2 regions of the Enterobacter sp. ECC-219 genome follow, and region 1 is predicted to be linked to the other one. Evidence: predicted binding sites of a transcription regulator. Region 1 holds the regulator's gene; the other holds the start of a gene.
The links. The regulator PurR, encoded in region 1, represses purine synthesis genes. The targets are predictions, from matches to a motif close to CANGCAAACGTTTGCNTG.
Positions count from the first base shown of each region.

Region 2: a site for PurR is predicted at 2,043-2,060, ahead of purH (bifunctional phosphoribosylaminoimidazolecarboxamide formyltransferase/IMP cyclohydrolase). Genes of this name have one in related genera too.

Region 1 is NZ_CP143680.1:2,770,974-2,775,188, forward strand. Features, by position in the region: gene punC (purine nucleoside transporter PunC) at 52-1,242, opposite strand; gene punR (DNA-binding transcriptional activator PunR) at 1,357-2,268, shown strand; gene purR (HTH-type transcriptional repressor PurR) at 2,286-3,311, opposite strand; gene V1603_RS13185 (YnhF family membrane protein) at 3,609-3,698, shown strand; gene V1603_RS13190 (MFS transporter) at 3,862-4,215, shown strand, end outside.
Region 2 is NZ_CP143680.1:902,833-907,047, reverse strand. Features, by position in the region: rRNA gene V1603_RS04200 (16S ribosomal RNA) at 68-1,607, opposite strand; gene purH (bifunctional phosphoribosylaminoimidazolecarboxamide formyltransferase/IMP cyclohydrolase) at 2,168-3,757, shown strand; gene purD (phosphoribosylamine--glycine ligase) at 3,773-4,215, shown strand, end outside.

The DNA of each region.
Region 1 (4,215 bases):
GAAAATTCTTAGCAACCTAATCACTGAAAATTAACATAGTTCCTGGTGCGATCAGGCGTGCGAGGTTTCAACCTGGGTACTCTCATCCTGCGCGGCAGCCTGCATGCGATAGCCTATGACGGCCAGCGCAACGGTAGCCAGCATTACGCTGGTTGTCGTCAGCAGCGGCGTGGCAATCAGCGCTGAGACTACCAGACTTGCCAGGAAGCACAGCTCCAGTTGCAGGGTGTTCTGCAGCGCGGCCGCGCGGCCTGTCGCCTGCGGGAACGGACGCAGCGCCTGCGCCACAACAATAGGGTAGATCGCCCCGTTCGCGACGGCCATCACGCAGAATGGAATCAAAATTTCGGCCAGACCGGCACCCGGAATAAAGCCAACGGCCCAGGTCCCGATGACGCTCAGCGCATACAGCACCAGCAGCCATGGCAGCATCTGCTGACCTTCCCACTTTTGCAGCGCCGCGCGGCAGCCATACCCGCCCACCAGGAACGCGATAGTCTGTGGAACATAGCTCAGGCCGATGGCTGCCGGGCTGTAGCCCATATCGTGCAGAATGAACGGCGAACCGGTGAGCCACGCGAAGAAGCTTGCCGAGCAGGCGGCATAGATCAGAACGTTGCCGCGATACGCTTTGGTGCTGAGCAAGGAAGTGAAGGTGATCGGCTTCGCGTCTGCGTGCACCTCTTTTTTATGCGCGGGCTTGAGGGCGAATGCCGGCAGCATCAGCACCAGCGTGATGGCAAACAGCGTGGCAAAGATGGCCTGCCAGTCAAAGTGCGCGAGGATCCAACTACCCAGCAGCGGAGCAAGGGCAGGTGAAAGCCCTACCAGCGGCATAATGGTGGCGAAAATACGGTTGGTGCGGTTTGCCGGGTAGTAGTCGGTGACAAGCGCCTGCCAGGTCACGGCAGCGGCACAGACGCCGACCGCCTGAACAAACCGCAGTGCCAGCAGCCAGGTGGCATCGCGCACCCATAGCATCCCCAGACAGCCCACGGCAAAAATGGCCAGACCCAGCAGCAGTACCGGTTTACGGCCAAAGCGATCCGAAAGCGGTCCCCAGAGCAGCTGCGCGAAGGCAAAACCGGCAAGGAACAGGCTCAGGCTGGCGCTGATGGCGGCAGCAGGGGTTTGCAAATCTTCCTGCATGGCGGCGAAAGCCGGCAGGTACATATCGGTGGCCAAAAAGCCCAGCACGCTTAAGCCGCCGAGCCAGACTAAAAAACCTTTCCTGGGTTGCACTGTTTTATTCTCCTGAGGAGGCAGGTATACGTTGGCGCTGAGTGTAGGGAGTGCAAAGCCGCTTGTGAAACGCTAATATTTGGCGGGTGCATTCAAATTTTTTGCAGGCAGAAAATGTGGTCAGATTATTCTCTTGAAGTGGTCGATGCTGTCGCGCGTAACGGCAGCTTTAGCGGGGCGGCGCAGGAGCTACATCGCGTCCCTTCGGCTATCAGCTATACCGTACGTCAGCTTGAGGAGTGGCTGGCGGTACCGCTGTTTGAACGGCGGCATCGTGATGTGGAATTAACGCCTGCAGGGGCGTGGTTTTTGAAGGAAGGGCGTTCTGTTATCAAAAAAATGCAGATCACCCGCGAGCAGTGCCAGCAGATCGCGAACGGCTGGCGGGGACACCTTTCCATTGCGGTGGATAACATCGTTAAGCCCGAGCGCACCCGGCAGATGATTGTCGATTTCTACCGTCATTTTTCTGACGTCGAACTGTGGGTTTCGCAGGAGGTGTTCAACGGCGTCTGGGATGCGCTGGCGGACGGCAGGGCAGAGATGGCCATTGGGGCCACGCAGGCGATCCCGGTCGGGGGGCGTTACGCCTTTCGCGATATGGGTATGCTGAGCTGGAAATGCGTGGTGGCAAGCGATCATCCGCTGGCGAAGATGGGAGGGCCGCTGAGCGATGATACGCTGCGCGGCTGGCCGTCGCTGGTGCTGGAGGATACCTCCCGCTCGCTGCCCAAGCGTATCACCTGGCTTTTGGACAACCAGCGGCGGGTGGTGGCCCCTGACTGGGAATCGTCGGCGACGTGCCTCAGCGCCGGGCTCTGCGTCGCGATGGTACCCGTTCATTTTGCGCGACCGCGAATCGACACCGGTGAGTGGGTTGAGCTGGCCCTGGAGAATCCGTTCCCGGATGCGGCCTGCTGCCTCACCTGGCAACAAAATGATGTTTCGCCGGCGATGGCCTGGCTTCTGGATTATCTGGGGGACAGCGAAACGCTTAACCGGGAGTGGCTGAGGGAGCCAGCCTGACTGGCTCCGCAATGAGATTAACGACGGTAGTCGCGGAACGGGCCATCCGCAACGGAACGGCGTTCGATAAGGCGAGGGTGAACTTCAATGGACTGCGACTCTTCACGTTTGTTGACGATCCTGTCCAGCAGCATATTGAAGGCGGTTTCACCCAGCGAATCTTTCGGCTGGTGAATGGTGGTCAACGCTGGCGTGAAGAAGCGCGCGTTGCGCACGTTGTCATACCCGATCACGGAGATGTCCTGCGGGACGCGCAGACCCAGCTCATCGGCCGCACAGAGGGCGCCCATCGCCATGATGTCCCCCCCGCAGAAGACGGCGGTCGGGCGGTGCGGCTGGGAGACGATCTGCTGCATCGCGCGGTAGCCTGATTCCGGCTCAAAGTCGCCCTGCACGATCCAATTTTCCGGCACGGTAATCAGCGCTTCTTCCATCGCTTTCATAAAGCCGGCCAGACGGCCCGCGCCGGTGTTGCGCTCCAGCGGACCCGGGATCACGCCAATCTCGCGATGGCCGCGCTCAATCAGATAACGGCCGGCCATATAGCCGCCCTCAAAGGCGTTATCGATAACCGAATCGGTGAAATCCGCGCGCGCTTCGCCCCAGTCCATCACCACCATCGGAATATGGCGATACTCTTCCAGCATCGACAGCACGGATTCCGGGTACTCGGAACACATTACCAGCAGGCCATCCACGCGCTTTTGCGCCATCATCGACAGGTAGGCGCGCTGTTTTTCAATGCTGTTCCATGCGTTGCCGAGAATCAGGGTATAGCCTTTCTGGAAGCAGTTTTTCTCCACCGCTTCAATGATCTCGGCAAAATAGGCCGCTTCACTGCTGGTCGCCAGTAATCCAATGGACTTGGTGTGATTGACCTTGAGGCTGCGCGCAACCGCGCTTGGCGAATAGTGCAGCTCTTTGATCGCTGCCCAGACCGCGTTGCGCGTCTCTTCCGCCACGAAGCGGGTTTTGTTAATTACATGTGATACGGTTGTAGTGGAAACGTTTGCGCGTTTTGCTACGTCTTTAATTGTTGCCATTAAATGTCACTCCAGACCATATCCTAAGCTCCTGAAAAACTTGAAGGTAAACGTTTGCCTTCTCTCACCCTTATCACGCAATTTTGGATTGCGGCACGCCAGGAAAACGACACGGGACGTCAGGAGGGGGTCAATGGCCGGTACGCTAATAAATTTAGCGTGGAATTTTGGCCTATCTTGATGAAAAGGGGAAGAGGTAAAGTGGTTATCAGTATAAATCCAGGAAGATTTTTGACGGAATCTGTGCAAAAATGAGCAAGCTCACTTTTCGTGGGGGGATTAAAAGGAGAAAAATTGATGAGTTCCGATCTGAAGTTTTCGCTGTTCACCACCGTTGTTGTGCTGGCTCTGATTGTCGCGGCCGGTCTGACGGCTGCGCTGCACTGATTTACGCGGAGGGAGAGCCTTCTCCCTCCCCATCGCCGCGATTGTTACTTCTCTGGCAAAAATCTTTTGCCATTTTGTTAACTTCTCATTTTTTGTGATTGATGTCATGCTTTCCGCTTCTTTGTTCTGTGTCACCACATGACACGGCATCCGGAGTTGACGCATGAAAATCAATTTTCCCCTGCTGGCCCTGGCGATTGGCGCTTTTGGGATTGGCACCACTGAATTCTCCCCGATGGGGTTACTGCCTGTTATTGCCCGGGGCGTAGACGTCTCGATCCCTGCGGCAGGCATGTTAATCAGCGCCTACGCCATCGGCGTGATGGTGGGGGCGCCGCTGATGACGCTTCTGCTTTCTCACCGGGCGCGCCGCAATGCGCTGATTTTCCTGATGGCGATTTTCACTCTGGGCAACGTGCTTTCGGCCATTTCGCCGGACTACACCACCCTGATGCTGTCGCGCATTCTGACCAGCCTGAACCACGGCGCGTTCTTTGGGCTGGGCTCGGTCGTGGCC
Region 2 (4,215 bases), 1.9 Mb from region 1:
AGACGCCTTGCTGCTTACTTTTCATCAGACAATCTGTGTGAGCACTGCAAAGGCAGGTTCTTTAAGGTAAGGAGGTGATCCAACCGCAGGTTCCCCTACGGTTACCTTGTTACGACTTCACCCCAGTCATGAATCACAAAGTGGTAAGCGCCCTCCCGAAGGTTAAGCTACCTACTTCTTTTGCAACCCACTCCCATGGTGTGACGGGCGGTGTGTACAAGGCCCGGGAACGTATTCACCGTGGCATTCTGATCCACGATTACTAGCGATTCCGACTTCATGGAGTCGAGTTGCAGACTCCAATCCGGACTACGACGCACTTTATGAGGTCCGCTTGCTCTCGCGAGGTCGCTTCTCTTTGTATGCGCCATTGTAGCACGTGTGTAGCCCTACTCGTAAGGGCCATGATGACTTGACGTCATCCCCACCTTCCTCCAGTTTATCACTGGCAGTCTCCTTTGAGTTCCCGGCCGGACCGCTGGCAACAAAGGATAAGGGTTGCGCTCGTTGCGGGACTTAACCCAACATTTCACAACACGAGCTGACGACAGCCATGCAGCACCTGTCTCAGAGTTCCCGAAGGCACCAATCCATCTCTGGAAAGTTCTCTGGATGTCAAGAGTAGGTAAGGTTCTTCGCGTTGCATCGAATTAAACCACATGCTCCACCGCTTGTGCGGGCCCCCGTCAATTCATTTGAGTTTTAACCTTGCGGCCGTACTCCCCAGGCGGTCGACTTAACGCGTTAGCTCCGGAAGCCACGCCTCAAGGGCACAACCTCCAAGTCGACATCGTTTACGGCGTGGACTACCAGGGTATCTAATCCTGTTTGCTCCCCACGCTTTCGCACCTGAGCGTCAGTCTTTGTCCAGGGGGCCGCCTTCGCCACCGGTATTCCTCCAGATCTCTACGCATTTCACCGCTACACCTGGAATTCTACCCCCCTCTACAAGACTCTAGCCTGCCAGTTTCGAATGCAGTTCCCAGGTTGAGCCCGGGGATTTCACATCCGACTTGACAGACCGCCTGCGTGCGCTTTACGCCCAGTAATTCCGATTAACGCTTGCACCCTCCGTATTACCGCGGCTGCTGGCACGGAGTTAGCCGGTGCTTCTTCTGCGGGTAACGTCAATCGACAAGGTTATTAACCTTATCGCCTTCCTCCCCGCTGAAAGTACTTTACAACCCGAAGGCCTTCTTCATACACGCGGCATGGCTGCATCAGGCTTGCGCCCATTGTGCAATATTCCCCACTGCTGCCTCCCGTAGGAGTCTGGACCGTGTCTCAGTTCCAGTGTGGCTGGTCATCCTCTCAGACCAGCTAGGGATCGTCGCCTAGGTGAGCCGTTACCCCACCTACTAGCTAATCCCATCTGGGCACATCTGATGGCAAGAGGCCCGAAGGTCCCCCTCTTTGGTCTTGCGACGTTATGCGGTATTAGCTACCGTTTCCAGTAGTTATCCCCCTCCATCAGGCAGTTTCCCAGACATTACTCACCCGTCCGCCACTCGTCACCCGAGAGCAAGCTCTCTGTGCTACCGTTCGACTTGCATGTGTTAGGCCTGCCGCCAGCGTTCAATCTGAGCCATGATCAAACTCTTCAATTTAAGTTTGATGCTCGTGAATTAAACTTCGTAATGAATTACGTATGTTCACTCAGAGACTTGGCATTCATTTATTGTCCGAAGACATTAAGAATCCATGTCACTTTGAGTGCCCACACAGATTGTCTGATAAATTGTTAAAGAGCAGTGCAACGCGGCTTTCGCTCACCGTTGCGAGGTGGCGTATATTACGCTTTCCTCTTTCAGAGTCAACCCGTTATTTCAGGATTTTTTCTCTTCAACCGACCGGGTTGTCTGTGAAGTGATTCACATCCGCCGTGTCGATGGAGGCGCATTATAGGGAGTTCTCCGCAGGCCGCAACCGCTAAATGACAGAAAAATGACTGACTGCTGCATTCCACAGCAAAACCCCGCCTTATACCTTTTTACACACAGACTTATCCACAATGATACGAAAAAGTGAAAATATGCGAGCGTTGCGCAAACGTTTTCGTTAAAATGCTCGCGCTTAATAAGGATGCCCCGTCAGGTGTGTTAGATGAGTTTTTCACTGGAAAATTCATCTAACGCTCTCTGTAATCGTGAAATCCAGGGGATTTACCATGCAACAACGTCGTCCAGTCCGCCGCGCTCTGCTCAGTGTTTCTGATAAAGCCGGTATCGTCGAATTCGCTCAGGCACTTTCCGCACGCGGTGTGGAGCTGCTTTCCACAGGCGGTACCGCTCGCCTGTTAGCAGATAAAGGTCTGCCGGTAACCGAAGTGTCCGATTACACCGGTTTCCCGGAAATGATGGATGGACGCGTCAAAACCCTGCACCCGAAAGTACACGGCGGTATTCTTGGCCGTCGCGGTCAGGACGACGCCATTATGAAACAGCATGACATCGCCCCAATCGACATGGTGGTCGTTAACCTCTACCCGTTTGCCCAAACCGTTGCCCGCGAAGGCTGTTCTCTTGAAGATGCCGTAGAGAATATTGATATCGGCGGCCCGACCATGGTGCGCTCCGCGGCCAAGAACCATAAAGATGTGGCCATCGTGGTGAAGAGCAGCGATTACGAAACCATTATTAATGAGATGGATGCTAACGAAGGGTCGCTCACACTGGAAACGCGTTTCGACCTCGCCATCAAAGCCTTCGAACACACCGCGGCGTACGACAGCATGATCGCCAACTACTTCGGTAGCCTGGTGCCGGCTTACCACGGTGAAAGCAAAGATCCTTCTGGCCGCTTCCCGCGCACCCTGAACCTGAACTTCATTAAGAAGCAGGATATGCGTTACGGTGAGAACAGCCACCAGCAGGCAGCCTTCTATATAGAAGAAGAGGTAAAAGAAGCCTCTGTTGCGACTGCCAGGCAGGTGCAGGGCAAAGCGCTCTCCTATAACAACATTGCCGACACCGACGCCGCGCTGGAGTGCGTGAAAGAATTCAGCGAGCCGGCCTGCGTTATCGTCAAGCATGCGAACCCATGCGGCGTTGCCGTGAGCAACTCTATTCTGGATGCCTACGATCGCGCGTACAAAACCGACCCAACCTCCGCGTTCGGCGGCATTATCGCCTTCAACCGCGAGCTGGATGCTGAAACCGCACAGGCCATCATCTCCCGCCAGTTCGTTGAAGTGATCATCGCGCCGTCCGCATCCGAAGAAGCGCTGAAAATCACCGCGGCAAAACAGAACGTGCGCGTACTGGTTTGCGGCCAGTGGGCCGAACGCGTGCCGGGCCTGGACTTCAAGCGCGTGAACGGCGGTCTGCTGGTTCAGGACCGCGATCTGGGTATGGTGACAGAAGCCGACCTGCGCGTGGTGACCAAGCGTCAGCCGAGCGAACAGGAACTGCGTGACGCGCTGTTCTGCTGGAAGGTCGCCAAGTTCGTCAAATCAAACGCCATTGTCTACGCCAAAGAGAACATGACCATCGGGATAGGCGCCGGCCAGATGAGCCGCGTTTACTCCGCGAAAATTGCGGGCATTAAAGCAGGCGATGAAGGTCTGGAAGTGAAAGGCTCCGCCATGGCTTCTGACGCTTTCTTCCCGTTCCGTGACGGTATCGACGCGGCTGCTGCTGTGGGCATCACCTGCGTGATCCAGCCTGGCGGCTCTATCCGCGACGACGAAGTGATTGCCGCCGCCGACGAACACGGCATCGCGATGATCTTCACCGACATGCGTCACTTCCGCCATTAATTCCCGGAGCAGAAAATGAAAGTATTAGTGATTGGTAACGGCGGGCGCGAGCACGCTCTGGCGTGGAAAGCGGCGCAGTCTCCGCTGGTTGATACCGTCTTCGTGGCACCGGGCAACGCCGGTACCGCGCTGGAATCCGCGCTGCAGAACGTGGCTATCGGCGTGACCGATATCCCGGCGCTGCTGAGCTTTGCCCAGAGCGAGAAAATCGACCTGACGATTGTGGGCCCGGAAGCACCGCTGGTAATTGGCGTGGTGGATGCGTTCCGCGCAGCAGGCCTGAAAATCTTCGGCCCAACGGAAGGTGCAGCCCAGCTTGAAGGCTCTAAAGCCTTCACCAAAGATTTCCTCGCGCGTCATAACATTCCGACGGCGGAGTATCAGAACTTCACCGAAGTGGAGCCAGCCCTGGCCTACTTACGTGAAAAAGGCGCGCCGATTGTCATCAAGGCCGACGG